DNA from 2 places in the Qipengyuania sp. NPDC077563 genome. Region 2 is predicted to be linked to the other one. Evidence: riboswitches for the same ligand, from Rfam matches in the RefSeq annotation. Region 2 holds a riboswitch; the other holds the start of a gene.
What was found. Region 2 has a riboswitch for cobalamin ahead of ACI2I1_RS06225 (TonB-dependent receptor plug domain-containing protein). Riboswitches for the same ligand answer to the same signal wherever they lie in the genome.
Positions count from the first base shown of each region.

Region 1 (14,554 bases), 620 kb from region 2:
GAACGCCGCCGTGTGGGAAGAATTGGGCCGTGCTGGCGCTGCACCGACCCCCGGCGATACCGTGTTCGCCCGCGAAGATGCAGTCACGCACCCGCAGTATCACCTCAAACTGCTACTGAGCCGGATGGGCGTCGCGCGCGAAGAGGTGCAGCCGTGGCACCGGAAGGGCATGACCGCGGCTCCGCCCGAACGCAGTCACGCGATATCGGCGTTGTTTCTGCCGCCCGAGGCGAGCAAGGTCTGGGTCGAACTGCCAGCCGAGAAACGGCGTCTGTCGGGAGTGCGCCTGATGGAGGCGGCCAATCCTGAGGAGGAGGCGCAAGCGATTGCGCTACTGGTCCGCGAGGCATTGGCGGAGCCTGAAAAACGTGTTGCCGTCATCACCCCGGACCGCCCGCTGGCGCGGCGCGTCGTGCACCATCTTGCGCGCTGGAACATCGTGGCGGACGATTCCGCTGGTCGTCCGCTCTCGCAAACTGCGGCTGGGCGGGCGTTTCTTCTTGCTGCAGAGGTCATGGCGGAGGGGGCGAGGGCTGTTCCCCTGATGGCATTGCTCGGCCACCCGCTGGTGGATGGCGGAATGGACCGCGGGCGCTGGTTACAGCGGTTGCGCAAGCTGGAACGCGAGCTTCGCGGGCCGCGCCTTATGCCTGGGCTGGAACCGGCGCGTTCGGAAATCGCCCGGCTGGCAGAGAGACAGCCGGACATGGCAGATTGGTGGAACATCGCAGAAACGCATGTGGCCCCACTGGTGGAAATCGACCGGGATTTACCGATTGATCTCGCCGACCTGATCAACACGCTTGCCGCCAGTGCCGAGGGGCTCTGTGGAGAGAAGCTCTGGGCACAGGAAGACGGGCGAACGCTTGCTGGCTTCGTCGAGGAGTTCCGCCTGCATGCGCGAGAGTCTGCTTTTCAGGCCGCACCGCGAGACATCGCTGCGGTGCTGGGCGATGCGATGGAAGAACGCGCCGTACGCCCTCCCTATGGAGGCCACGCGCGGGTCCAGGTTCTTGGCTTGCTCGAAGCACGCATGAACCGGGCTGATCTGGTAATCTGTGCCGGTCTCAATGAAGGTGTCTGGCCTGCCCGCGGAAGCATCGATGCGTTGTTCGCGCCGCCGGTCTTGCGCGCCCTGGGCGTCCCGGGCGGCGATTTCCGCATCGGTCTATCGGCGCACGATCTCGCAGGTGCGATGGGCGCGCCCGAAGTGGTGCTCAGCCGCAGCGAACGAGACGAGGGCGGACCCGCCATCCCCAGCCGCTTCCTCCTACGCGTACAGGCCTTGCTCGGAGACTTGCTGCCCAATTACGAGGACCGCAGAACGATCTCGCTCGCCCAGGTCATGACCCGCGCCCAGCCGGCGGCGGATTATCCGCGTCCGCGGCCTTCACCGTCGGCTGAACAGCGCGATGTCGACATCTCCGCTACGGCGCTCGATCGATTGTTGGGCGATCCCTACCAGTTTTTTGCCCAGAAGATCATGGGTCTGTCCGATCTCGATGCGCTCGACGCAGATCCGGATGCATTGTGGCAGGGCAATGTCGCGCACGAGATACTCGAACGCTGGCACTTGGCCCGCAACACCGACCCCGCAGCACGTATCGGGCCGATTATGGAGCAGGTACTTGACCAGCAGAATGCCGATCCGCTCATTCGCGGCCTGTGGCAGCCGCGCTTGCAAAAGGCGCTCGAATGGGTGGAGGCGAGCGTTTCCGCCTATGAAGAGCGGGAGGTGCTGGCAGTCGAAACCAAGGGTGCGATGACATTCGACGGCGTATTCGTCCACGGCCGTGCAGATCGCATCGACCGGCTGCCTAACGGAAGTCTTGCCATCGTCGACTACAAAACCGGCAAACCGCCCAGCGCGGCCATGGTAGAGGAAGGTTTTGCGCTCCAGCTCGGTATTCTCGGGCTCATCGCGGCAGATGACGGTTTCAAAGGCCTGACGGGCGAGCCCGGTGGTTATGAATACTGGTCGCTTGGCCGGGCCAAGGACGATAATCCTCACGGCTTCGGATATGTCGAAGTGCCGCTCAAGGTGGGCAGCAAGCGGAGCGGCATCGCGCCGGAGGATTTTCTGCCGCTCACCCGAGGCAAGCTGGGTGAAGCCATCGGCAAATACATCAAGGGCGATGCGCCGTTCACGGCGAGGGAGAACCCGAATTACCCTGCTTACGATACCTACGATCAGCTGATGCGACTTGAAGAATGGCTTCCCCGCCAGGGCGACGAGGAAGCAACAGCGTGAGCGGCAAAGTCTTTCCCTTGAAAGAAGCGCAAGCGGACAGCGTCAATCCGAAGGACAGTGTCTGGCTTTCTGCCAGTGCGGGAACCGGCAAGACGCAGGTTCTGTCCGCGCGCGTGCTGCGGCTGCTGCTGGAACGCAATGCTGATCCATCGCAGATCCTCTGCCTTACCTTTACCAAGGCGGGCGCAGCGGAAATGGCGGTCCGCGTAAATTCAGTGCTGGCGCGCTGGGTTCGCATGGATGCGGGTCAGCTAGCGCTGGAACTGGGCAATCTCGGCGCCTCGATTGATCCCGATACCCAGTCGCGCGCCCGGTCGCTTTTCGCCCGCGTTCTCGATTGCCCCGGCGGGGGCCTGCGGATCGACACGATTCACGCCTTTGCGCAATACCTGCTCGGCGCTTTTCCCAGCGAGGCAGGCGTGCTTCCCGGCAGCCAGCCGATGGAGGACCGGGATCGCGATCTGCTGAGCCGCGATGTTCTCTCGGATCTGCTGGCTGAGGGCCACCCCGGCACTCGCGATGCGGTCGCGGAAATGAGCCGCCGCAAGGGCCCCGATGCGGTACTCGGCTGGTTAATGCGCTGCGCGCGCCATAAGGAACTGTGGGATCAGCCGGGATGGCAGCACAGCCTTCGCGACCCGGTACGGCGCCTGCTCGGGGTGCCCGTGAATGCAGATGAGGCGTGGGTGGCTGATGCCTGCTCGGACGCGAACTTCCCGGTCGGTACGCTGCGCGCCATGCTGCCAGCCCTGGATGGATGGAAAACCAAGGCCGCCGAGACCAGCACATCCTTCATCCAGCGCTGGCTGGCTTTGGAACCAGCAACGCGCCACGCCGAACTAGGCGGCTTCACCCAGCGCAATTGCATCCTCAAAAAGGATGGCGAGCCCACCTCCATGAAAGGTGCGGAGAAGAACGATCCCGCGTTCCCGGGCAAGCAGCAGGAGATAGCTGCGGCGGTCGCGGCAGTGAACGAGCGGCGCGAACTGCTCGCACTTGCCGATTTTCTCGCTCCGCAGCTGGAGGCCGGGCGCGCCTTCGCGCTGCGTTGGGAAGAGGCGAAAGCGCGTGAAGGCTTCGTCGATTTCGACGACCTCATCCACCGTGCCGCCCGCCTTTTGTCGTCGAGCCAGATGGCGGATTGGATCCGTTACAAGCTCGACCGCAGCTTCGATCACATTCTCGTCGACGAGGCGCAGGATACGAACAAGGCGCAGTGGGCCATCGTGAAGGCACTGACCGATGATTATTTCGACGGACTCGGCGCGCGCGGTGATGCGGTCCGCACGATTTTCACGGTTGGCGATTACAAGCAGGCGATCTTCGGGTTCCAAGGCACCAGTCCGGAGAATTTCCGCGAGGCCCGCGACTATTTCCGCGACAAGATGGATACGGCGTCGGCTGCTGCGATGGAAAGCAGGGCGACAGACAGGGCGGCGCGGCTGGAGGAATATGACCTCGGCCGCAGCTACCGCACTAACCAGACGGTGCTGGGCTTCGTCGACCGGGCCATGGCCAGCATCGGGCACCAGGATTTCGGCCTAGAAGAGCCATCGCCCCCCCATATCGGTGCCGATGCGCCGGGTCTGGTGACGCTATGGAAAGAGGTCCGCATTGCGGAAGGCGAGGATGAGGCGAGCGAGGAGAATGGCTGGCTTGCGCGGCACGATCGCCTGATTGCCGACCGGATCGCGCAGCAGGTCGCCAGCTGGCTCGATCCCGCGGGCGATGGCTTTACTCTGGTCAAGGGGGAGGCGCGGCGGGCCGGTGCGGGCGATGTCATGGTGCTGGTCCAGAAACGGCGCGAGCTTGCATCGCTGATCGTGGCGCGGCTTTACGCGCATGGCGTGCCGGTGGCCGGTGTAGACCGGCTGAGGCTAGGCAACCCGCTGGCGGTCAAGGACCTGATGGCGGCAATCCGTTTTGCTGCACAGCCGCTGGACGATCTCACGCTCGCAAGCCTGCTTGTCTCGCCGCTGTTCGGCTGGAGCCAGGAAGAGCTGCTCGAATTCGGATGGCGCGAGAAAGGCATCCGCTTGTGGGAGCATTTGCGCAGCTCGGACCACCCGCGCGTTGCGGAGAGGGTCCATGGCTTGCGCGAAATCCTACGCCGTGCAGATTACGACAGTCCCCAGCAATTGCTGCACTACATCCTCGTCGGTCCGCTCGATGGTCGCCGCAAGCTGGTGGCGCGGCTGGGGCGGGAAGCAAACGATCCGGTGGATGAACTGCTGAACGCCGCCAATGCCTATGCATCTACACATGTGGCGAGCCTGCAAGGTTTCATCCGCTGGTTCGATGCCGGGGACGGCGAGGTGAAGCGCGAGGCAGGCGAGGGCGGCGATCAGGTCCGCGTGATGACGGTCCACGGCTCGAAAGGTCTCCAGGCCCCCATCGTGATCCTGGCGGATGCGGCGATCAGGCCCGATGCCTCGGGCGAACTCGCGCTGGAGGACCGGCCGCTTGGTGCGGAAGAGAGCAATATCATTCCGCTGCCTCCCCTGACCAAGGAGGAAAAGGTTGGTCCGCTCAAGGCCGTGGAAGAGCTCAACGCCACCCGCGCGATGCAGGAACACTGGCGCTTACTCTATGTGGCCATGACCCGCGCGGAAGAGGCGCTGTTTATCGGCGGCTCGCTTGGCCCGCGCGATGCCAAGAACGGGCCGCATGAAGATAGCTGGTACGCCCGGCTCTCGGCGCTGTTCGACGAGGATGAGGCGGTCGACGATGCGATCTGGGGCGCACGCTGGGAAACGGGCGAGCGGGCTCCTGCAGTGCCTGCCCGGGCGAAGGAGACGCAGGTCGCGACTTCTCAGTTGCCGCTATGGGCGCACCAGCCCGTCGGCCCGGAACCGCGGCCTCCACGCCCGCTCGCGCCGTCGGGTCTGGGTGAAGTTGAAGGAAGCGATCCGCCGCTCCCGCCGGAAGCCGCTGCCGGTGCGGCCCGGCGCGGCGTGCTAATCCACGCGCTGCTAGAGCGGTTGCCGGAAGTGGCACCCGAGCGGCGCGAGGATGCTGCGGCGAAATGGCTGGCCCGGCAGGCCAACGATCTGCCTGCAGGAGAGCGCGAAGAGATGCTTTCGCGCGCTCTGGCCGTGCTGGACGAACCGGGCTTCGCCGACCTCTTCGGGCCCGGCGCGCTGGCGGAAACCCCGCTTGCGGCGACGGTTGAGGGGCAGGTCGTAATGGGAACCGCCGACCGATTGCTGGTGACGCCTGACAAGGTGACCGTGGTCGATTTCAAGACCGCCCGCCGCCCGCCGACATCGCTCGACGCCATCCCGGATACCACGCTTCGCCAGATGGCGGCCTATGTCGCGGCGCTCGAGGCGATATATCCGGGCCGTGCGGTGGACGCAGCCGTGCTTTACACCCAGACACCCCAACTCATTGCCTTGCCCGCCGCCACTCTCGCGCCATACAAGGCCGCATTTGCCGATCGGCAGGAAAGCTTTCCCGCGATGGCCGTTGAGTAATTAGCCCACGCGTCCATATGGGCCGCCAAGACATTTGATTTCAGGAGTATTCCCATGTCCACCATCACTGTCACCGACGAAGGTTTCCAGAAAGACGTTCTGGACAGCGACAAGCCCGTTCTCGTGGATTTCTGGGCCGAATGGTGCGGCCCGTGCAAGATGATCGCGCCCGCGCTGGAAGAACTGAGCGAGGAAATGGCCGACCAGGTCACCATCGCGAAGATGGATATCATGGAAAACACCGGCGTACCGGGCCAGATGGGGGTCCAGTCCATTCCCTATCTCGTGCTGTTCAAGAATGGTGAGCCTGCCGCCCATATGCGCGGTGCAGCGCCCAAGGGCCAGCTCAAGCAGTGGCTTGAAGGCGCGCTTTAATCCTGCAATCCATATCCTCGCGCCGCAAACTTGTCTTGCGGCGCGACCTTGCTAAACGCTTGGAACCATGAAGCGCACGCACCTGCCCCTCAACGCCCTGCGCGTCTATGACGCTGCGGCCCGACACCTCAGTTTCACCCGCGCGGCGGATGAACTAGCGGTGACGCCTGCTGCTGTCGGCCAGCAGATCCGTGCGCTTGAAGACCATCTCGGCACAGTTCTTTTCCGCCGGACGAGCAAGGGCCTTGAGCTAACGCAGGAAGGGGCAGCCGGCCTCGATTCCCTGCGCGAGGGTTTCCTCAAGTTCGAAGAAAGCGTGTCCGCCATGCAGGCGGGTCAGGCGAGCGACAATTACACGATCGCATGCCCGCGTGAATTCTATGCCCAGTGGCTCGCACCCCGGCTGGCGGAATTTTCCAGAGACAATCCCGACGTCAAGTTCTCCTTCGTGGCGGACGAGAACGCCGATTTCACCGAAGCCAATCTCGATTGCGCCATCCGGCTCGTCGATGGGCCGGGTGATCTGCAGGGTACCGAACTGGCCGCGGCCCGCCGCGTGACTGTGGCGGCGCCGGGCGCACCCGATCGCTGGATCGACTGGGGACTGCCGCTGCAGGATGGGGTGCAGGCGCATGTTACCGTCAGCAATGCAGGGCAGGCTCTGTCCGGCGCAATGGCTGGGCTGGGCAAGGCTATCCTGCCCGAACTCCTTGCCAAGGAAGCGATTGAAGCCGGACGGCTCGAAGTGCTTGACGGTCCGGAAACCGGTACGCGCGCTTACTGGCTCGTCGCACCAACCCCGCAGTGGCGAACCAAGAAGGTGCGCTCCCTCGTCACGTTCCTTGCGGGTGAGTGACGTTCCAATCATCAGGACGGAGCGGTTCAAACTTCGCCCCCTGATGCACACGGATACCAAAGCGCTCTACCCTACATTCGCTGATGACGCCCAATGCCGCTATCTCTCCAGGCCTGCCTTCGAAAGCGAAGATGCGCTATGGGGATGGCTCGCAGAACCCGGATGGAACGGGCGCACCTGGATTGCCGAAGACGAACAGGGCGAAGTGACAGGGCGCTTCGTGGCGGTCCCCGGCCACGAAGAGGGTATTGCAGAAATCGGCTATGTGACCTGCGCTGATCGCCAAGGCCAGGGCGTGGCCCGCGAATGCACTGCGGCGCTGGTTCGCCACCTTGTCCAAACGGAAGGAAAGCGAAAGGTCATCGCCGAGGTGGATTTGGAAAACGTACCGTCTATCCGCCTCCTGACCCGCCTTGGCTTCACCCGAGAGGCCCTATTTCGTGAGCACGAGACCACGCACAAGGGGCTTTGCGATCTGGCGGTTTACGGTCTGCTTGCTTCCGATCCCCTGCCTTGAGTTCAAAAACCTTGTCTTGACGGGGCAGGGTCGCTGGCGCATGCGCCCAGATGTCGAAGGTTCTCCGGAGCGGTTTTTCGCTGCGGAGCTAAGACGGGAAGCCGGTGCAAAACCGGCGCTGCCCCCGCAACTGTAAGCGGCGAGCGGCGGTCCATTGATGTCACTGCGGCTCTGGCTTGCGGGAAGACGGACCGACTGCACCGACCCGTGAGCCAGGAGACCTGCCTTTGGCGCGATACTATCCACCGGCGGGGTGTCCGGTACGGATGCTTGCGGTGAACCATGGGCCGGACTTGATGTTCGCAGGACCCGTGCAGCTGCCTGCGCCCGTTCGTCCCCGCCCAGATCTTCGGGGAAGACAATCATGATTGCATATTTCGCTGAACGCCCTCTAGCTCCCGTGTTCGGGGAGGCTGCGTCGTGAGCGATGAAACGATGCCGACCAGCGAGGCCGCCATTCGCGTGACTGCGGTTCCGGCAGACGCCAATGTCTACGGTGACATTTTCGGAGGATGGCTGATGGCCCAGATGGACCTTGCCGCATCCGCCATCGCCTCGCGCCATTCCGGAGAACGAGCGGTAACGATCGCGGTGGATGGAATGACCTTCCATCGGCCGGTCTTCGTGGGCGACGAAGTATCGGTCTATGCCACGCTGAAAGAGGTGGGGCGCAGTTCCATGAAGGTCGCAGTTGCCACCTGGCGACGGGACAGGCATTCCGAAGAAGCCAATCTGGTAACCAAGGCCCGTTTCACTTTCGTCGCCATCGGGCAGGACCGCCGCCCGCGCTCGGTCAAACCGCTCGCGGTAGTTGCATAGGGATCACATGACAGAACCGGTCGCATCACCTTGTATCAAAGTCTGTCGGCTCGACGCCGACGGACAATGGTGCACGGGCTGCGGCCGCAGCCTGTCCGAGATCGCAGGGTGGGCGGATGCCGAAGACGGCGAGCGGCGTGCAATCATAAGCCGCGCGCAGCGTCGGTTGGACACCAACCGGGCGGACGTGGAGCGCTGACATTCTTACGTCGCGCAGATTTATAGTGCTTACGTGTGGGTTAGATGCGACCGGTCGCGTCGCTTTTAACAGCAAGCATTTGCCGCAATTTCAATTACATCGGCTGCACATTAGGAAGCAATAATGTAAAGAAAACATCATCTTGACCAAAAACGCCTTGTAATAATGCTAATCATTCGCAATAGCGCCTCCGGACATCAACGGAGGGCATTTTGCCAGATAACATGAGTAAGAACAGGGCAGGGACAAGCGCCGCCACCACATTGCTGGCGGGCGCATTCGGCGCGGCATTCTTGCCGTCGATTGCAGTTGCGGAGGAAGTTTCGGAAAGTCCGCCGCAGGGTGAAATCGTGGTCACCGGGCAGCGCCCCGACGTGAACGTGAATGCCGAGGAGTCGCCGTACAAGATCGATCGCTCGACTGATCGCAAGTTCACTGACGACGTTCTCGATACGCCGAAATCACAGACCATCATTCCCAAGGAAGTGATCGAGGACATCGGCGCCAACAGCTTCCGCGAAATCGTCCGCAGCACACCTGGCGTTACGCTCGGCACGGGCGAGGGGGGGAATGCCTTCGGCGACCGCATTTTCATCCGCGGCTTCGAAGCCCGCAACGACGTTTATATCGACGGCCTGCGCGATCCCGGCGTGACCAGCCGCGAGATCTTCGCTGTGGAACAGGTTGAGGTCGTCAAGGGTCCAAGCGCCATCTACGGCGGCCGCGGGACCACCGGCGGTCTGGTCAGCCTCCAGTCGAAAAAGCCGCAGTTCGGCAACGATTTTGCCGTCATCGAAGGCGGTGTCGGGACCGAGAACTATTACCGCGGTACAGTGGATGCCAATTACCAGCTTGGCGAGGCAGTCGCCGTGCGTGTGAACGGCCTCTATCACGACGCCGATACGCCGGGCCGCGACTATGTGGAAAGCGAGCGTTACGGCGGAACGGCTGCCATCACGCTGCGCCCGACCGATACGCTCGCTATTTCGGCGGACTATTATCATTACCGCCTCGACGGCGTTCCCGATTACGGTCATCCCTTCGACGCCACCACGCAGGAACCCTATCTCGTTGACCGGGACAATTTCTACGGCGTGGTGGGCCGCGACTTCATCGAAAACGGCGCCGATATCGGCACGGTCCAGTTCGACTGGACGCCGACATCCGGGCTGAGCTTCCACTCGGTGACGCGCTATGGCGAGACCTACAATCGCTACGCGGTGAGCGAACCGTCGCTCTGCATTTTCGAGCGCGATGCGGAGGGCCGGTGCCCGCGCGGTGGCGGAACGCCGGTGCCGGAGAGCGAATATACCGTCAGCCCGGCCATGAAGAGCAGCTGGCGCGACAACAGCTACTGGGCCAACAGCACCTACGCCGTCGCCGAAGCCCAGACCGGCGGCATCACGCACGAAATCGTCCTCGGCGGCGACTTCAGCGAGGAGACGATCCAGTCCTATCGCCTCAACGTTCCCTCGACCGTGGAAGATGCCAATGGCAACATCATCTCCGTCCCCGGCGGGCTGATCTACGATCTGTTCGATCCCGATCCCGTGCTCGGTTTCGATGTGCCCATCGGCCCGGATCTCGAAGCCGGTGTGACCACGACGAAGGCGACCAGCTATGCCGGTTACTTGCTCGACACGATCCGCTTTTCCGACGCCTTTCGGGTCATGCTGGGCGGGCGGATCGATACGTTCGACATCGATTACGCCAGCCCGAACTCCACGCTCAACTATTCGGAGGACTTCTTCAACTGGCAGGCCTCCGCGATCTACAAGCCGGCGGCGAAGGCCACGCTCTATGCCAGCTATGCGACCAGCTCCAACCCCAGCGGCGAGCAGCTCGACGGCAATGGCGCTTCCTACGACGGCATTTCCGATCAGACCATCGACTTCCAGCCCGAAGAGAACACTTCGATGGAAATCGGCGGCAAGCTCGAACTGTTCGGCGGTAATCTGCTGCTGACTTCGGCGCTGTTCCGGATCGAGAAGGACAATGCCCGCGAATCCGGCGGGCGCGGCCAGCCTTACACCAATGTCGGCACGCTGCGCTCGCAGGGCGTGGAGCTGGGCTTCAGCGGCACGGTCGCCGACCGGATCAAGCTGTTCGGCGGCTATACCTATACCGATGCCGAGATCACCGCCTCGGCCGATCCGGACAATGTCGGGCGGCGCTTCGCCAATATCCCCGAGCATACCGCGCAGCTGCTCGCCACGGTGCTGGTCACCAGCCGCTTCGAAGTCGGCGGCCAGGTCTATTACCAGGACGAGATGTTCGGCGGCACCCAGCTGGCCGGCACGGCGCGCGTGCCCGGCTATGCCCGCTTCGACGCCGTGGCGCGGTACCGCGTCAACGACGTGTTCGAGGCCCGCGTCAACGTGCTCAACGTCACCGACGAGCGCTATTACGACGCGATCTACCGCTCGGGTTCGCCCTTCAGCTACATCGCGCCGGGCCGCTCGGCCTTCTTCACACTGACGGCGACGCTGTGATCGGCTAACGGGAGCAGGACATGATACTCCAGATCGACAATGTCCTGAGCCCGGAGGAGGCGGCTGCCCTGCGCGGCCGCCTCCTCGCCGCCGAGTGGGTGGATGGCAACGTCACCAGCGGTGCCACGGCGGCGGGGGCCAAGCGCAACCGCCAGCTGCCCGAGGATGCGGCCGAGACCCGCGCCGCGCAGGCCGCGGTCAGCAATGCGCTCTCGGCCAATCCCACCTTCCTTGCCGCCGCCCTGCCGCACAGCATCTTCCCGCCGCTGTTCAACCGCTATGGCGAGGGCGAGACCTTCGGCCTCCATGTCGACAACGCCATCCGCGTCCACGCGGGCACCGGCGCGCGCATCCGCACCGATCTGTCGGCCACGCTCTTCCTCACCGAGCCGGATGACTATGACGGCGGCGCGCTGGAGATCGAGGGGAACGAGGGGCGCAAGACCTTCAAGCTGCCCGCCGGGTCCATGCTGCTCTATCCCTCCACCACGCTCCACCGGGTGACCGAGGTGACGCGGGGCGAGCGGGTGAGCTGCTTCATGTGGATGCAATCGCTGGTCGCCGACCATGCGCAGCGCGAGATGCTGTTCGATCTCGACCGCACTGCCCAGACCCTCGCCGCCGATCGCGGCAGCCAGGATGCAGAGGTGCTGCGGCTCACCCAGCTCTATCACAATCTCGTGCGGATGTGGGCCTCGTCCTGAGCCCGGCCCCTTTCGCCGCCCCCTTCGACTTGGGCAGCCCCGCCAGCACTTCGGCGCGGATGCGTTCATAGATCGGATGGCCCGGCCTGATTTCGCGCTCGTCCACGCGGAAGGCGCTGCGCCGGTTCAGCAGATAGATCAGCAGCCCATTGCCGCGGCCGCCCCAGCCGCTGACCGGATCATCGTCGAACCCGCCCTTCAGCGCGCGTTCGAGCCCGCAATCCTCCAGTCGCTCCGCGCCGTAACGCAGCGCCAGATCCCACGCCTCCGCAAACCCCTCGGCCCCCGGCTGCGCCCGCAATTTGTAGAGCGCCTCGATACTCTTGCCGATGGAAAGCGCCGCCTGCTTGACGATCCCGGTGGCCGCGAGCGTGGCGACGAAGCGCCGCTGCAGATCGGGCGTGATCGAATTGCGCCGCGGCTGCTTGTGGAGATAGGGCGCGAAGGCGAGCAGCGGATCGTCCGCCTCCGGCTCGTCCCCGATATGGGCGACGGCGGAGGTGGCCTGGCGGGCGATCTTGCGGGTTGGGGTCATGCTCGTTCTCCGTCATGGCAAGGAACCGCGCAGGGGAGGGCGCATCCCTAGGAGGGAGCGGGAGGAGCGAGGGTACCCGCACCGCACATCTTCTCCTTGTCATTGCGAAGAGCCGAAGGCTCCGCAACAATCCAAGGACTGGACCTAGCGCACAGGGCAACCACCGAATGTGCAGAGCTGCCGCTTCATGGAGTGGGTCGCTACCCTCGCAATGACGTGTAGGAAAATGGTTTCTATTCGCCGAATAGATCGAGCCGAGGCCGTTTTAAGGGAATTGTCCTCGTGGAGAAAGATCGTTGAGTGTCGGTCTGAAATAATAGAAGATGTTTTAGCAATAAAATTATTATTAAAAGTATAAATATTTTAGCAAAGACATTTTTAAGTTCAATGTATGTCGGCCTATGGAATGGGCACCCTTGCATACTCTCTACGTGATTTTTTGCGACTTTCGGCTTATCTGCTCTCACATCCTCAATTGCGAATTTTAGGATTGAACGCGTTGGAACATCAAAACAGCGGCTATTCTGCACCTCCCATCTTCGAGGCGGTAATTGAACTTCGCCTCGACCCTCATTTGTCAGACTCTCAGATAAGAAAATTGGCCAAGATGATGGCGCGAGAGTATCCGAATGTGCGTGACGAGACAGAGGTTGAGTTCAAGATTGACTTGATTGGTGAGGAACCGAAGCCCTCAGTGGTTAGTAAATCGCCCTCATTACGCCTTAGTAGTGATAATGAGGTAAATTCAGTCACCGTAAAAAAGGACAGGATATTTTTATCTAGACTAGCGCCTTATTGTGGGTGGGGCGAGTTCTTTGATCGTTTTTCATTTGTTTTAAAATCAATTAGCAAAGAATATAAATCGCGAAACGTGAAGAGGCTTGGTCTTAGATATAGAAATAGAATTGACATACCAATCGATGAGGCAGTTCCGGTGCTTCATTACGAGGACTATTTGTCGGCCCATATCACTTTACCGGAGGTTCTTGATCCGTTGGGGTTTTACACTTGGAGAATAGATAAGCCGTTCGAAGAGCTGGGCCTTCGGGCGATGGTGGCATCTGAGACAGTTCCGCCGGAAATTCCGAAGACTGGGGCTTTCTTGCTGGATATTGACGTTTACTTTTCGCCGAATATATCCTTTGGGAAAGTGGATTTTTCGGAAAGACTCCTGGAGATGAGGAATCTTAAAAATCGGATTTTCGAATCTGTGATCACCGACAAAGCTAGGGCGAATTTTCACTAATGGAAATGCAACCAATATCGGAGTTTACGCAATTAGTGCGGTATCAACCGTCCCTTGAGTGGCTCGATAGAAGTGGCCCGAAGGTGCGGAGCAATGACGATTTGTTTCATGGGGTCGCAGGCCCCGGGATCGTTCCGGCAGCTGTCGAAACAAGGCAGTCTGTCGAGGAAACGCTCTTTGTGGCTAGTGCGGATGCGAAAATTTGGATGTCCAAAGTAGCTATGAAGCTCGATATGGGCGTTCGGGAACGTTTGTTCCGGCAACTGGATATGCTCCACGATGCCGAAGAGTGGATGGATGATGGTAAGCCCATCCGCTTGGAGTCGTTTCAGTCGCTAGTTCGATCTATTTTGGTTCATCGTATCCGAAGTAATCCTGCACTTGCTCTGATGCCGAATGGAAATGTTTTAGCGCTGTGGAACTCTGAATTTGCGCGCCTGAGCGTGGAGTTCCTGCCATGTGACAAAGTTCGCTGGGCCGTGCATTCAAAAAGTGAAGTTAACGAAGAGCGGGCTGCGGGAATGACCTCGTTGATCCGACTTCGTGAGGTTTTGACGCCCTACAGTGGGGGAGCTTGGTTTGATGGTGGCTAGAAAGGCGATACCTGACGAAGATCATGTAAGTCGTTTCGCACCTTATAGCCGTCAATTCAGGGATCCGGAGACTGATGAACTCATTGGCCTGGCGCCTGCTGCTTGCGCAATAAGAGAGGCAGATAAGGGTGGCCTCTCCGTTAATTGGATTGAGTTTTATGGAGCGTTTAATGCGGCTGCCAAAAAAGCAGCCGCTATTGGCTATCGCTCGACTCTAGCAAAGAACAAATTGCCGTCGAAGGGGGCGTTCGGTTATGCAAATGTCGGCAAACTGCGGGAGGTGTGTGCACTCGCTGGCAAGAAGATTCGCGTGGTCCACGCTCCTGTTGATGGGAACGACGCGCATGCTGAAATTCGGCACTTTTCCGACGAAGACTTTGGCCTATTAGATGAGCTTGCGACCAATGCGTTCGTTGATTTGGATGTTGTGGCGGAAATGAAGTTGCCCTGATAGGTCGGTTAACAATGAGCATCGCTATTTAGACGGACCA
Region 1 is NZ_JBJDPC010000002.1:705,325-719,878, forward strand. Features, by position in the region: gene addB (double-strand break repair protein AddB) at 1-2,251, shown strand, start outside; gene addA (double-strand break repair helicase AddA) at 2,212-5,727, shown strand; gene trxA (thioredoxin) at 5,782-6,102, shown strand; gene ACI2I1_RS09440 (LysR substrate-binding domain-containing protein) at 6,170-6,958, shown strand; gene ACI2I1_RS09445 (GNAT family N-acetyltransferase) at 6,951-7,475, shown strand; cobalamin riboswitch at 7,516-7,719, shown strand; gene ACI2I1_RS09450 (acyl-CoA thioesterase) at 7,911-8,294, shown strand; gene ACI2I1_RS09455 (DUF1289 domain-containing protein) at 8,302-8,493, shown strand; gene ACI2I1_RS09460 (TonB-dependent receptor) at 8,718-10,985, shown strand; gene ACI2I1_RS09465 (Fe2+-dependent dioxygenase) at 11,006-11,689, shown strand; gene ACI2I1_RS09470 (hypothetical protein) at 11,643-12,224, opposite strand; gene ACI2I1_RS09475 (TIGR04255 family protein) at 12,631-13,470, shown strand; gene ACI2I1_RS09480 (hypothetical protein) at 13,470-14,063, shown strand; gene ACI2I1_RS09485 (hypothetical protein) at 14,053-14,514, shown strand.
Region 1: linked by a shared signal. The riboswitch ahead of ACI2I1_RS09450 (acyl-CoA thioesterase) and the one ahead of ACI2I1_RS06225 (TonB-dependent receptor plug domain-containing protein) in region 2 are both predicted to bind cobalamin.

Region 2 (14,554 bases):
TTGGAAACCGCCGCACAGGCCGACCACATGCGCACCCCCGCGAAAGGCGGACAGGATGTCATGATCCCATCCCTCCGCACGCAGCATGGCAAGGTCGGCCAGCGTCGATTTGGTTCCTGCAAGAATGATCGCGTCGGCTTCGCGCGGGATCGGTTGCCCGGGCGGGATAAAACGCAGATCCACATCGGGTTCAGCACGCAAGGGGTCCAGATCGTCGAAATTGCTGATCCGCGACAGCATCGGAACCGCAATGACAATGCCTCGACCAGCAGGAATTGACCGATCAAGCACGACTGCGTCTTCGGCCGGGAGTCGCGCCGCGCAGGCCAGCCAGGGCACGACGCCGAAGGACCGCCATCCAGTACGCTCCTCGATAAAGCGCAAACCGTCGTCGAACAGCGATAGATCGCCGCGGAATCGATTGATGGCGAACCCCGCTACCATCGCTGCATCCTCCACATCGATCACTGCCTTGGTCCCGACGATGGATGCGATCACCCCGCCCCGATCGATGTCTCCGATCAGAACCACCGGGACATTCGCCGCCCGTGCGAAGCCCATATTGGCAATATCGCCGCGGCGCAGGTTGACTTCGGCAGGGCTCCCCGCACCTTCGACAATGATCAGATCATAGGCGCTGCGCAGGCGGCCGAACGCGGACAGGACAGGAACGAGCAGTTGTCCCCGCTCAGCCATATAGAGTGCCGCCTCTTCGCTGCGCAGAGCTTTCCCATCGACCACTATTTGCGCGCGGCGATCGCCTTCAGGTTTGAGCAGGACCGGGTTCATGTCGGTCGTAGGCTCGAGCCCAGCTGCTCGGGCCTGCAAAGCCTGGGCCCGCCCGATCTCCCCTCCGCCCGCGCACGCAGCTGCATTGTTCGACATATTCTGCGGCTTGAAGGGCGCGACTTTTATGCCCCGGCGATATGCGATGCGGCAAAGGGCGGCCACCAGCAGCGACTTGCCGACATCCGAGCCAGTACCCTGCAGCATGATCGCCCGTGCACCCATACCGGATCAGGCCGGGCCTTGGATGTCGAGGCGCAAAGCCCGACCTTCGCGCCTGACATGTGCGGCGATGCCGAACACCGAACGAAGCCGGTCCGGGGTGCAGGTTGCCTCCGGCGGACCATCCGCAACGATCCTGCCGTCATGCATCCACAGCAGCCGGTCCGCATAGCGAACCGCAAGATCGAGGTCGTGGATCACGGTCAGCACGCCGCGCCCATCGCGCGCCATATCGGCAAACAGGCGCATGGTCTGATGCTGGTGTCTCGGATCGAGCGCTGCGACCGGCTCATCGGCAACCATCAGAGCAGTTTCCGCCGCGAGTGCCCGTGCCAGGTGGACCCGCGCAAGCTCGCCCCCGGATAGCGTATCGGCAGCCCGATTTTCAAAACCCTCAAGCTGGCAGGCAGCGATGGCGCGTGTCACAGCGATTTTATCTTCGGGCGAAAGGCGGCCAAGCGCTGCGCCATAGGCAAATCGCCCCAGCGCAACGATGTCCTCAACCGGTTGCGGCCAGACCAGGGGCCGGGTCTGCGGCAAATAGGCAACGCGGCGGGCGCGCTCGATAGGCGACAATTCGCCACTGGGCATGCCGCTGATTTTCACCTCTCCGGTGGCGCCGGCAACAAGGCCGAGCGCGAGGCGCAAAAGAGACGTCTTGCCCGATCCGTTGGGACCGATCAGCGCCGTCAACGTGCCTGACTCGATCGTGAAGCCGGCATCGCTCACGAGAGCTGTGCCGTCAATTGCATGGTTCAGCCCGCGAGCTTCGAGCAGCATCATGCGAGCCTCCTGCGCGATGCGATCCAGATGAAAATCGGTGCCCCCAAAAGCGACGCAACCACTCCCAGTTTAAGCTCGCTATCGGTGGGTAATACGCGCACGCCGATATCGGCCAACACGAGGATCAACCCGCCCAGCAGCGCCGAAGGCACCAGTAGTCGCGCGGGATCGTAACGCAGGAACGGGCGCACCAGATGCGGCGCGACGATACCCACAAAGCCGATCGCTCCGGCGAGAGACACGGCCGCGCCAGTTGCGAGCCCGGCGCCGATGATGACGGCCAGACGCTGGCGGCGCAGGTCGAGGCCAAGCCCCTCGGCCGCTTCATCGCCGAGTGAAAGAGCCGACAGGCCTCGCCGCGACATCAGCAGGATTATGGCCCCGGCAATCATGAAAGGAGCGGCGAAACTGAGATCCGCAAAGCTGCGATTGTCGACCGTCCCCAGCATCCAGTTGACCATGTCGGCCAAGCTGAAGGGATTGGGCGCAAGGTTCATCAGCAAAGCCATGATTGCCGCAGAGAAGCTCGACAGGCCTACCCCGATCAGGATCAAGGTCACCACCGAGCGTGTCCGGATCGCCGCCAGCGCTACCACCAGCGTCGCCAGCAATGCACCCGCCACAGCCGCCAGCGGCAGGACAAGCGGCCCCGCGGTTGCGAAGCCGAAATAGAGGACGAAGGTGGCGAACAGGGCGGCGGTGGCCGAAACGCCGAGAATGCCAGGCTCGGCAAGCGGGTTGCGAAGAAGGCCCTGCAGCGCTGCTCCGCTCATCCCCAGCGCGGCGCCGACCATTGCCGCTGCCAACGCGCGGGGCAAGCGGATCTGCCAGACCACCAGCTCATCCCCCTCGCTGCCTTGAAACGCCAGCGCCGCAAGCAAGCGGTCTATCGGAAGAGATACCGATCCCAGTGTCACCGAAAGCAAGAGGGCCAGCAAAAGTCCCACTGCGAGCGTTGCGAGCACCCGCGTCACGAGGCCTTCTCCGCCGCGTTGGCCAGTGCTTCAACCGCATCGAGGACAAACCACCCGCCACACGCTGTCCAAGCACCTTCGAGCGGCACGACAGGTAGCTCGCGTAATTGCGCGCGGGCAACCGGATGGCGCGCAGCGCTCCAATTGTCGACGTGGTTGGTCTCGCTTTCGAAGAAGGATGCGGCCACCATGTCCGGTTTTTCATAGGCAAGACGTTCGAGCGGAAGCGGGTTCCAGCCCGGTTGCATCTGGAAATTCTCTACTCCCGCGGCTTCGAAGAGTTCGTGCACCAGCGTACCTTCACCCGTCGTCACCCCCGCCGGGGTCATGTACAGGACGGTCTTTCGCGGCATTCCGCGCCTAGCGAGCGTTTCAAGCCGTCTATCCATATCGGCGACCAGCTCCCGCGCCTTCTCAGGCTTTCCCAGCGCTATTCCCGCTCGCAGCACTTCTTCGCGCACCTCCGCAAGTGTTTGCGGAAAACCGATTTGCAGGACCGGAACACCCGGCTTCTCCATAAAATTGGCGATATCGTGGCCCCCTCCGTATGTACGGACCACGAGATCGGGCTGAAGCACCAGCACATCCGCCGTTCGCGGACGGACGGTCGGGATGCCTGCGGCCTCGGCGCGCATATAGGAATACCGTTTCTCAGCATCGGGGGAGAGCGCAAGGATGTCCTCACGATCCGCGAACTTCAGCACATACTGGTCCGCACAGTAATCGAGGCTGACGATCCGCCGCGGCGCGTCGGCCTTTCGCCCCGCAGCCGGCACACAGGCCAGGAGCGAAAGGCTTGCTGCCGCCGCCGCGAGGATCGCCCGAAGAAACATCAGAGGCGGTATCTGACGCCGCCAAATGCAGCACGGCCGGGTTGACCATACCGATAAACGGTCTCGTATTTGGCATTGAACAGGTTCTCGACGCGCCCGAATATCTCGAGATTGTCGGCTATACCGTAGCTTGTCCGAAGATCGGTCACGACATAGCCATCAAGTTCTCGGCTATTGCCGGCGTTGTCGAAACTGTCGCCAACCATCAGGACCGTGGCACCCAGACCAATCCCGCTTTCGAGGCGATAGTCGACGACCAGGCTGGTCTTGTCCGTCGCCCTGCGGGGCAGGAAATTGCCGGTTGTCTCGTCGATTGCCTCGGTCGTCGTGTAATTGAGGGCGACGTTGAAACCATCGACCGGGCGCAGGGCAACGCCGAATTCCCAACCGTGCGCCGAAGTGAGTTCGGTGTTGTCATAATAACCGTATGGATCGGTATCGGTCGAAACGAAGCCAATTAGATTTTTAGAATCGCGCTCGAAATACGTCACTCCAGCTTGGGCGCGTCCATCCAGGAAGCGGTGCGTGATGCCCGCGTCCCAGCTTTCGGACTCTTCAGGCTGAAGCCCGGCGGTGCCGTAAACGCTGTAAAGCTGATAGAGCGACGGAGCCTTGAACCCTTCACCGTAGCTTGCGCGCACTACCGTCGCCCCATTATTGGGCGAATAAGCTCCGCTGGCCGAGAAAATTGTTTCATCGCCGTAGGTTTCGTGGTCGTCATAACGCACGCCGCCGGTCAGCGAGAGCCCGGCGAAAGGAGCCAGATTGAGCTGGCCATAAACGCTGTTGATCCAAACCTCTGCCTCGTCGGGCGTGGCGCCGTAGCTCGAACTGCGAAATTCGGATTCCTCACGCTCGGCGCCGAATACCAGTTCCGCGAATTCGGCAAAATCGAAACCGCCCTGATATTCGTATCGGCGGTTTTCCCCATGGGCATCAAAGGTCTCGCTATCGCTGCCGAAATCGAAGTTCCGGCGATCGATATTGGTATAGGCAAAACCGATCCGGTTATGCAGCCGCCCATCCAGGAAATCGGCGTTCAAACCAGCATAACCGACCAGATCGTCGCGGTAGGAAACTTCGGCAGTGTCGCCGAATCCGTTTGCGCCAAAGCCGTCGATGTCCGTCTTTCCGTCGGCATAGAATGCGCGCAGGTCGATCGAAATGTTGTCCGCAAGCGCGACATCCAACTTGCCGTTGACGCCGAGGCTTTCGAACCCGTCTCTCTCTTCTCCGCCGCGACCCTCGCTGAAGGCAGAAATACCGTCGGTGCGAAAATAGGTTGCCCCTACGCTGGCGGCTACAGGTCCAAAGCTGCGGGAAAGATTGCCGACCAGCTCTGCGCTGTCACGCTCGCCGTATTCCGCGCTCAGGAAGACGCCAAGATCCTCGCTCGGCTCGCGGGTGATGAGATTGACAACGCCACCGATCGCCTGGCTTCCATAAAGGACGCTCTGCGACCCGCGCACCACTTCGACACGAGCGATATTGCCGGTCAGAAGGGTGCCGAAATTAAATCCGCCACCAGTGGACGACGGGTCGTTGAGCTTCACCCCATCGATCAGGACCACGGTCTGGTCGCTATCGGCACCGCGAATGGAAAGGTTCGCGTTGGTCCCGATGCCCCCATTGCGGGTGAAGGTGATGCCCGGCACGGTCCGCAGCAGGTCCAGGGCATCGGTCGCCTGCCGGCTTATGATTTCGTCTTCAGCGATAACTGTGACCGACTCGCCTACCTGGCTTATGGCCCGCTCGGTTCGATTGGCGGTGACGACGATCAACTCCGAAGTCATATCGCCATCTTCGGGAAGATCGGCCGACTGGGCCTGAGCCGCGGTCGGGCAGACTGCCAAAGCAGCCACCGCGGCAGTAGTATAGAATACAGTTTTCATTATAAACCCAAAGTCACGCCACGCGGTGGCTCCGGCACCCGCATGGAAATCGACAGATGGCCCGCCGCACGCCCGCGCAGGACTTGCGGCACCGGAAACCGGCCTGGCTGCCGTTACTTCGGAAAAAACTTTCCTGTCCCATTGGGCTGGACCCGGCCCCGGACGAACGACGCGACGGCAGGTCTCCTGGCTTACCGATCAAGGCCTTCGAACCGCCTTCCCGGCGAGACCTGTGAGGCATCACCAGTGGCACAGTGGTCCGGGGCTCCCGGCTTACAGTTGCGGGCACAGCGCCGGATTTGTCCTGACAGACTCACCGACTTCCCTCTTAGCGACAGGCGTTTTCACACCTGAGGCACCGTCTGCCGGCGCCAATGGGCGCAGGGAAAGCTGGTGTCAATCCTGCCCGGATCAGAAGTCCAGCCCTTGCTGAGCCCTTATCCCGTTATGGAAGGCATGTTTGATTTCGCGCATCTCGCTGACCGTGTCGGCATATTCGATCAGGTCTGGCTTCGCATCGCGCCCCGTAAGAATGACACGGGTCTTGCCGCGCTGCTCCAGCACGTGGATGACGGCGTTCGAGCCGAGATAGTCGTAGCGCAGCGCGATATTGATCTCATCGAGTACGACCAGCGCATAATCCTGGCTGGCAATCAGTTCACCTGCCCTAACAAGAGCCTTTTCGGCAGCTTCTATATCACGCTCACGATCCTGCGTGTCCCATGTAAATCCATCGCCCATGACATGCCAGTCGACCAGTTCGGGAAAGCGCCCGAAGAATTGCTTTTCACCGGTCTTCCACTTGCCCTTGATAAACTGGACAACAGCCACTTTCTGCCCCCATCCTAAGGCGCGGGCAATGACGCCGAATGCAGAGCTCGACTTGCCCTTGCCATCGCCCGTGTGAACCAGCACCAGCCCGCGTTCTGGGTCCTTCAATTCGCGCCGTCGCTGCGCCTGTTCGGCCTGCAGTTTTTTCATCTGCGCCTTGTGGTCGTCCTGCTCGGTTGCGGTCATACAATCTGATCCGTTTCGAAGGTAAGAAAATCGCCGAAGCCAAGCTTCAGCTCGAAAGGGTCGGGATAGCCAAGGATGGCTGAAATGGCACGCGCCACTCCGAGGTGGCTGACTGCCAGAACGTCACCCCGCTCGCTGGCCACGTCGGCCAGATAGGAACGCGCGCGCACCATCAGTTGGGCGACACTTTCCCCGCCATGGGGCCGCGCATTCTGGACATCGCTGGCCCATAGATCGATCTCGTCGCGGGGGATGTCGTTCCATGGCTGCATTTCCCAATTCCCGAAGTGGATTTCGGACAGCCGCGGGTCGGTCTGCGTTTGCAGATTCAGCAATTGGGCGAGGTTCTGGGAAAGGTCCTTGCAACGGCGCAGGGGGCTGCTGTGCAATCTGCTGACCGGTCGATCGATACGGGAAAGGACGTCCAACAGTTCTGCATGATCGGGGATATGGGCGTCGATATTCGACTGGCCATAGCAAACGCCGGACACAATCTTCGGCCTGCCATGCCGCAAGAGGATCAGAGCCATGAGAGCAGGCCGAGGTAGAATCCTATTTCGGATAGCTGCTGGACCGCGCCGAGACAGTCGCCGGTGTAGCCCCCTAGCTTGCGTTCGAACAGCAATCGCGTGGCAAGGTGGCCCATGCAGAGGCCAACGAGCGCGCAAACCGTGGCGCCCATGCCTGTGAAGATTCCGAAGGCTGCCAATGCCGCTACGCCGGAAAGCGCCGCGACGATCAAGGCGCTGCGGGCCACGCCTGCGGCCACCGGCTTGGCTATGCCTTCAGGACGGGCGTAAGTACTGGTGGCTATCACTACGACAGCCGACAGGCGCGAGAGCCCGTGCGCGACGGGAAGCGCGGCAAGCGCGAGCACAGGCGGCATTGCGGCAAGCGCTGCGACCTTCAGGCCGAGCGCCACGAAGAGAGCCGCCGCGCCGAAAGTGCCAATTCGGCTGTCGCGCATAATCTCCATCATCCGCTCCGGCGTGGACGCGCCCAGTCCGTCGAAAAGGTCGGCCAGCCCGTCCTCGTGAAAAGCGCCCGTGGCGAGCAAGGTTGCGGCGCAGGCGAAAATGGCAGCGATAAAACCGCCGCCGATCATCCACCCTGGCAGAAATGCGAGGGCGCCGATCATGCCGATAAGCATGCCGACAAGCGGATAGAATCCCGGTGAGGCTTCGAAATCCGCGTCCGACAGCGCCTTGGTTCTTACCGGGATGCGGGTCAGGAACATCCAGGCCGCCAGAAAAGCAGCCAGCGGATTTGTCATGACGCTGAGCCCCCGGCACCGGAAACCCCGGCCTGCGAAAAGCTTGCCATCGAGAAAAGCGAAAGAGCCGCGCGGATGATGGGAACTGCCAGCAGCCCCCCCGTGCCTTCACCCAACCGCATGTCGAAATCGAGTAGCGGATCGGCATCCAACCATTCGAGCAGGACACGGTGGCCCTGTTCTGCCGAGCGGTGAGCATAGACGAAAGCATCGGCGCTGGCCGGTTCGATAGCCCGCGCGAGAGCCGCAGCGGAGGTGGCGATGAAGCCATCGACAACCACCAGCATGCCCGCTTCCGACGCGCCAATCATGGCGCCGGCCATCGTACCGATCTCGAAGCCGCCGACTTGCGCCAACACTTCCATCGGCGCCAGCTTACCCGTCCGTGCGGCCGCTCGCTCAAGCACTTTGCGCTTATGCGATAGGGCCTCGTCGCCAAGCCCGGTTCCGCGGCCGACGAGTTCGCCGATTTCCATCCCGCTGAGCTTGTGAACGACCAGTGTCGCCGCCGAGGTGTTGGCTATGCCCATCTCACCGAAACAGGCCATCTTGCCCGAAAGACCCGCGGCGAACCGGCGGCCCTGTTCGATCGCGCGTTCCGCCGTTTGGGCTGTCATGGCAGGACCGGCAGCGCTGTCCGCCGTGCCTGAACCCAGCCGTAGGTCGACCAGGGCAGGATGTGGTGCGGGAACCGCCGCGATACCGCAATCGACCACCGTGACCGGAACATTCAACGTGGCGGCAATCACATTCGCAGCCGCTCCGCCGGCAAGGAAATTCGCGACCATCTGCCCCGTTACTTCTTGCGGAAAAGCAGACACACTATTCGTGGCAATACCGTGATCGCCCGCAAAAATAGTCAGCGTCGCACCCATGTCAGGCGAATTCCGATGGCCAAGTACCGAGGCCGCCTGCACCGCCAGTTTTTCCAGACGGCCCAAAGAACCGATCGGCTTGGTCTTGTCGTCGAGGAGGCTCTGCAAATCTTCTTTCTTCATGCGCGGCACCTTTAGCGCAAGCCATTCGGGAAACAACCGAGCCATGACGGGCCGTGAAAAAGACGAGCATCCCCCGCGACCATATCGCTTTCATCGACAAGTGTGTCCGACAGGTCACGCTTCCACATTGAAGGTATAACATAACATTGACGTGAGCACAGCGGCAGCTATGGGCGCCAGCCGATGAGATAAAATCTCATGAGCAAATCTCTTTATCCATTGCGAGTCCTCCCCATGATTGCCCGTCTCTCCGTCTCGACAGCCCTCGCCACCGCCAGCCTCGTCCTTCTGCCTGCCCAAGCGCTGGCCCAGTCGGGCGACGATCTCGATCAGGCCTCCGACGCCGCCAGCGCCCGTGGAACCATCATCGTCTCCGGTGTGCGCCAGGCCTATCGCGGCAATTTCGCGATTTCCGAGATCCCTCAATCGATCGACGTGATCGATGCAGAAACCTTGGAAGACAACAATCTGATCCGGCTGAACGACGCGCTGGACCTCAACGCGTCCGTCGCGCGCCAGAACACGCTGGGCGGCCTGTGGGATGCTTTTGCCATTCGCGGTTTCGCCGGCGACGAGAACCTACCGACCGGCTATCTCGTGAACGGCTTCAACGGCGGTCGCGGCTTCGGCGGTGAGCGTGATACTGCCGGTATCGAGCGGATCGAAGTCCTCAAGGGACCGGCCGCAGCCTTGCTCGGTCGCGGAGAACCCGGCGGCACGGTGAATATCGTCACGAAGCAGGCGCAGATCGGTCAGACCTTCGGCACATTCGGATCGCAGATCGGCAGCTTCGACAAGGCAAGATCGGAAGCCGATATCAACCTTGCGGTGACCGATGGCCTCAGCGCGCGCTTGGTCGGATATATCGAAGGGGGCGACACGTTCCGCGATACGGTGGACGAATTCCGCTGGGGCTTCCTGCCTTCGATTGGCCTGGCCCTGGGCGCCAACACGCGGATTACCTACGATCTCGAAAAAACGCGGGTGGAGACGCCATTCGATCGCGGGATCGTGGTGCTCGACGGGAACTTCAAGACCGTACCCCGCTCCCGTTATCTCGGGGAACCGGGTGACGGCGATCACATTGCCCGCGCCGAAGGCCATTCGCTGCGCATCCAGCACGATCTCGACGATCGCTGGAGCGTACTGCTGGGCGCAAGCATTCGCGACACCCTGCTGACCGGGCTATCATCGGATGCTGACCTGAGCGGATCGCGCCAGTCTCTCTTCCGGGATGGCCGCTCCCTCGCCCGCGAGCGCCGGTCGCGCCTCTATGATTCCGAGCAGACGGTCGTCCGCGGGGAATTGACTGGCGAGTTCATGACCGGGGGCCTGCGCCACCGCGTGCTGCTGGGCGCCGATCACGACAGCTTCGACAATTATCAGCAATTCGGCCGCACCCGCCCACCGGCTTTGTCAACGAACCCGAGCGAAGAGGCAGCCTATGTGATCGATATTCTCGATCCTCTGTACAGGCGCTTCGATCCGCCCATCCCGCGTCCCAACAACGATCGCCTGGATCGCCAGACCTCCAGCGGCATCTTCGTCCAGGACCAGATCGAACTGACCGATCGCCTTCAGGTGAGGCTGGGTGCCCGGTACGACGATTTTACCTTGCGGACCGAGAATTACATCACCGACGTCAACAGCGAACGCAAGGATGACCGGATCAGCCCGCAATTCGGGATTGTGTATGAAGTAGCCGCACCGCTCACGCTTTACGCTGCCTATAGCGAAGGCTTCCGCGCCAATATCGGGACCGACGTCAACGGCGTGATTTTCGAGCCGGAGATCAGCAAGTCCATGGAGGCTGGTGCGAAAGTGAGCCTTCTTCAGGGCGCACTGACCGGCACCTTCACCGTGTACCAGCTGGAAAAGGACAATGTTCTTGCCAGTGATATCAACAATCCCGGCTTTTCGGTCGCGATCGGCAAGGCGCGCAGTCGCGGCGTCGAAGTCGACATGAATGGCAAACTGCCCGGGAAAGTCGATCTCCTGCTCAGCTATGCCTATGTCGATGCGGAATCGCGCAGCAGCGTGCTCGATCCCAATTTCTCCTTCGAGATCAAGCCGGGCGATCCGCTGATCAATATTCCGGATCACACCTTCAACGCGCAGCTATCCAAGACCTTCTCGGTGGCCGGGCGCCAAGCCAAGCTGGGCGGCGGCGTGCAATATGTCGGCGAGCGTCTGGGAGCGACGGGCACGGAATTCTATCTGCCCGACCACACCCTTGTCAGGGCCTTCGGCGAAATCGAAGTGGTCGACAATGTGTCGCTCTTCGGCACCGTATCGAACCTCTTCGACGCGGCCTGGTACGCCAACAGCTATTCCCAGCTCTGGGTCCAGCCTGGCTCACCGCGCACCGCGACTATCGGCTTCCGGGCGGGGTTCTGAAGATGACCGAACCACACATCCAGCCGGCCGTCGAAATCGCGCAACTGCATCACCGCTACGGTGCGGATCCCGTCCTGCGAGGCCTCGATCTGATTTTGCAGCCGGGCGAAATCTACGCCCTGATGGGCGGCAATGGTGCCGGAAAATCGACCACTCTCGCCGCCTTGCTCGGCTTCATTTCGCCCGAAAGCGGAACGGTGCGGGTTTGCGGCATCGATCCGGTCGCCGACCCGCGTGCCGCACGCGCGCAGATGGCCTATGTCCCGGAGAACGTCTCGCTTTACGAGCATCTGACGGCCCGGGAAAACATCAGCTATTTTCTCGCCCTATCGGATAGCAGGCGGGGCAGCGACGCTATTGAAGCTGCCCTCACCGACGTGGGCCTGGCGTCCTCCGCCTGGGACAAACGCCTCTCCGGCTTTTCCAAAGGCATGCGGCAAAAGGTCGCGATTGCGTTGGCTCTGGCGCGCGATGTCCCCGTGCTCCTGCTCGACGAACCGACCTCGGGTCTCGACCCTCGGGCCGTGCTGGAATTCAATCGTCTGCTCGACAGCGCGCGCAAGCGGCGCGTGGCGGTGCTCATGGTAACGCACGATCTCGTCAGCGCAGTCGACATAGCCGACCGCATCGGCTTCCTCATCGCCGGGCGCATCGAGGAAGAGAGGGAGGCGCAAGCCAGCGGCTCGAGGTTCGATCTCAATGCGCTGCACGATCGCTATACGCATGCGGAACGCGCGGCATGAGTGCGGCAACATTGATCGCGCGCGAGGAATGGCGTCTGTTGGCGCGCAACCGCGCAGGCCTTCTGGCCACTGCACTGCTGGTTCTGCTCGTCCTCATGGCGAGCTTCACCAGCCTCGAACGGCGCAGCGCCATTGAAGCGGATCGGGAACGCTACCAGGCCAGCACCGATCATGATTTCGATGCACAGCCCGATCGCCACCCGCATCGGATGGTCCATTACGGCCAGTTCGTCTTCCGGCCGATGGCGCCGCTGGCCTTCTTCGATGCCGGGGTGGACAGCTTCACCGGCAACACGATCTTTCTGGAAGGCCACCGGCAGAACAGCGCGAATTTCGCAGAGGCCAGGCAATCCTCGTTGCTTCTGCGCTTCGGCCAGCTGACACCAGCCTTCGTCCTGCAGACGCTGGCGCCCTTGCTGCTCATCTTCCTGGGCTTCGCCAGCGTCGCTAGAGAAAAGGAAAGGTCGACCCTGCGTCTGATGCTGGCCCAGGGGATCAGCGGAAAAAGCCTCCTGTTCGGCAAATTTCTGGGTCAGGGCGTTCTTGCGCTCCTGATCGGTCTGCCCGCCTTCACAGTGCTGGTGGCTTTTGCAGCCACTGGTTCGACAGGTTGGGGAACGGTCGCCCTGATGATCGCGGCCTATAGTGCCTGGCTGCTGCTGTGGGCTTTTTTGAGCGTCCTCGTCTCCGCTCTGGCACAAAAGCCGCGCGATGCGCTGGCCATGCTGATCGGGCTCTGGATGGTGATTGTCATCCTGCTGCCGCGCGCACTGCCCCAGGCCGCTTCGGCGCAGACCGAACTGGCAACCAAGATCGAAAGCGAGATCGCGCTTCACCGCGACCTGCTCGAGATCGGCGACAGCCACGACCCTGAAGACCCATATTTCAACGACTTCCGCGACAAGGTGCTAGCGCAATATGGCGTCGATACGGTGGAAGATTTGCCAGTGGATTACACTGGCCTCGTCAGTATCGAGGGCGAAAAATTGACCACAGCAATCCATGCCGATTCCGCTCAACGGCAGGCGGCGCTGGAGGCGGAGCAGAACGCCTTCGTGCATCGCTTCTCGGTGCTCAGCCCGCTTATTGCCATTCGCCAGCTATCGATGGCGCTGGCCGGCAGCGATCCGGCGGCCCATCTCGATTTCCTCGACCAGGCCGAAGCCTTCCGGTATGATTTCGTCCAGCAATTGAACCGCATGCAGGCCGATCTCCTTCCGGAGGTCGAGGGCGATGATCCGCGTATTTCGGCGGAAAACTGGAAAGAAATCCCGCGGTTCAGCTATCAATCCAGTGACCGGCTTGATCGATCGGACCGGCTTGTCTGGCCCTTCGCCGTGCTCTTGGGATGGCTTGCCGCCATTGCTGTGGCTGCCCCCTTTGCCGCGCGCCGTATCGGGAGGATGGGTCAATGAACGCTCTTCGTGCCGAGGCTCGCCTGCTGCTGCGGTCGGGCCGCAACCTTCTTGCCCTCGTCCTGCTGCTTGTGCTCTCCTGCGCGGCGGTCTGGGTGGGTATTGCCAAGATCGAAAGCCAGCGCGCTACCATAGAGCGGGTCGAAAGCGAGCAGGCTAGCGACCTTGCATCGGTAGAAGACGCGAACGCAGGGCCCGAGGGCGATGCGGGCTATAATGCCTACTATGCCTTCATGCTGACGCAGGACCCTCCGCCCGCGCTGGCCTTTGCGGCGATCGGGCAGCGCGATCTGCAGCCCTTCGTCCTGCGGGTGCGGGCGCTGGGATTGCAGGGGCAACTCTATGATTCCGAAACATTTAATCCCGAACTGGCGCTTCCGGGCGTGTTCGATTGGGCCTTCGTCCTGATCTATCTCCTCCCGCTGGTGGTGATTGCGCTTGGCCATGATCTGGTGACCGGAGAGCGCGAGACAGGGCGGCTTCGCCTGCTGCTTTCGTTGTCGGGTGAAGGGCTGTGGCGGCGGCGGATCGCGCTGCGCTACGGCGCCGTCCTTGCCGCCGTCGGGCTGCCGCTGGCCGTGGGCGGGATCATCATGGCCGCGCCGGTTGCCGGAGTGGCGGTCATGCTCGCCGGAGCGGCGCTTTACTGCGCTTTCTGGTTCGGCCTCGCCAAGCTGGTGGGCGGGACGATGCGGTCGTCGACCACGGCGGCGGCGGGCATGATCGGCTGCTGGATCGTGCTGACGCTGGTGCTTCCCGCGCTGGCCAATGCGGCGATTGCGCGGCAAGTGCCGGTGGCCAAGGGCATCGACCTGACGTTGGCGCAGCGCGAGAATGTGCACCGCGGATGGGATATTCCCAGGGAAGAGACCTTCGAGCGCTTTTTTGCCGACCACCCGGAATGGCAAGGAAAACAAGAGTTTGAGGGCCGGTTCCACTGGAAATGGTACTATGCAATGCATCAGGCTGGGGATGCTTTGGTGGCGGGGGACGTGGCGGAATATCGCGCGAGCCTGGCGCGGCGTGAGGAATTGACGCGGGTGCTGGGCTTTGTTCTGCCGGGTGTGGGGACGATGAATCTGGTCCACCGGATGGCCGATACCGACATTGCCGGACAGCTCGCCTACCAGGACAGCATCGCCGATTACCACAAGGATCTGCGGACGTTCTACTACCCCTATCTCTTTGAAGATAAATACTTTACCCGCGCCGACTTCGCCG
Region 2 is NZ_JBJDPC010000002.1:85,155-99,708, reverse strand. Features, by position in the region: gene ACI2I1_RS06245 (cobyric acid synthase) at 1-1,011, opposite strand, end outside; gene ACI2I1_RS06240 (ABC transporter ATP-binding protein) at 1,018-1,791, opposite strand; gene ACI2I1_RS06235 (FecCD family ABC transporter permease) at 1,788-2,765, opposite strand; gene ACI2I1_RS06230 (ABC transporter substrate-binding protein) at 2,762-3,598, opposite strand; gene ACI2I1_RS06225 (TonB-dependent receptor plug domain-containing protein) at 3,598-5,490, opposite strand; cobalamin riboswitch at 5,649-5,868, opposite strand; gene cobO (cob(I)yrinic acid a,c-diamide adenosyltransferase) at 5,902-6,507, opposite strand; gene ACI2I1_RS06215 (histidine phosphatase family protein) at 6,504-7,037, opposite strand; gene ACI2I1_RS06210 (adenosylcobinamide-GDP ribazoletransferase) at 7,028-7,780, opposite strand; gene cobT (nicotinate-nucleotide--dimethylbenzimidazole phosphoribosyltransferase) at 7,777-8,778, opposite strand; gene ACI2I1_RS06200 (TonB-dependent siderophore receptor) at 9,013-11,175, shown strand; gene ACI2I1_RS06195 (ABC transporter ATP-binding protein) at 11,178-11,918, shown strand; gene ACI2I1_RS06190 (ABC transporter permease) at 11,915-13,333, shown strand; gene ACI2I1_RS06185 (ABC transporter permease) at 13,330-14,554, shown strand, end outside.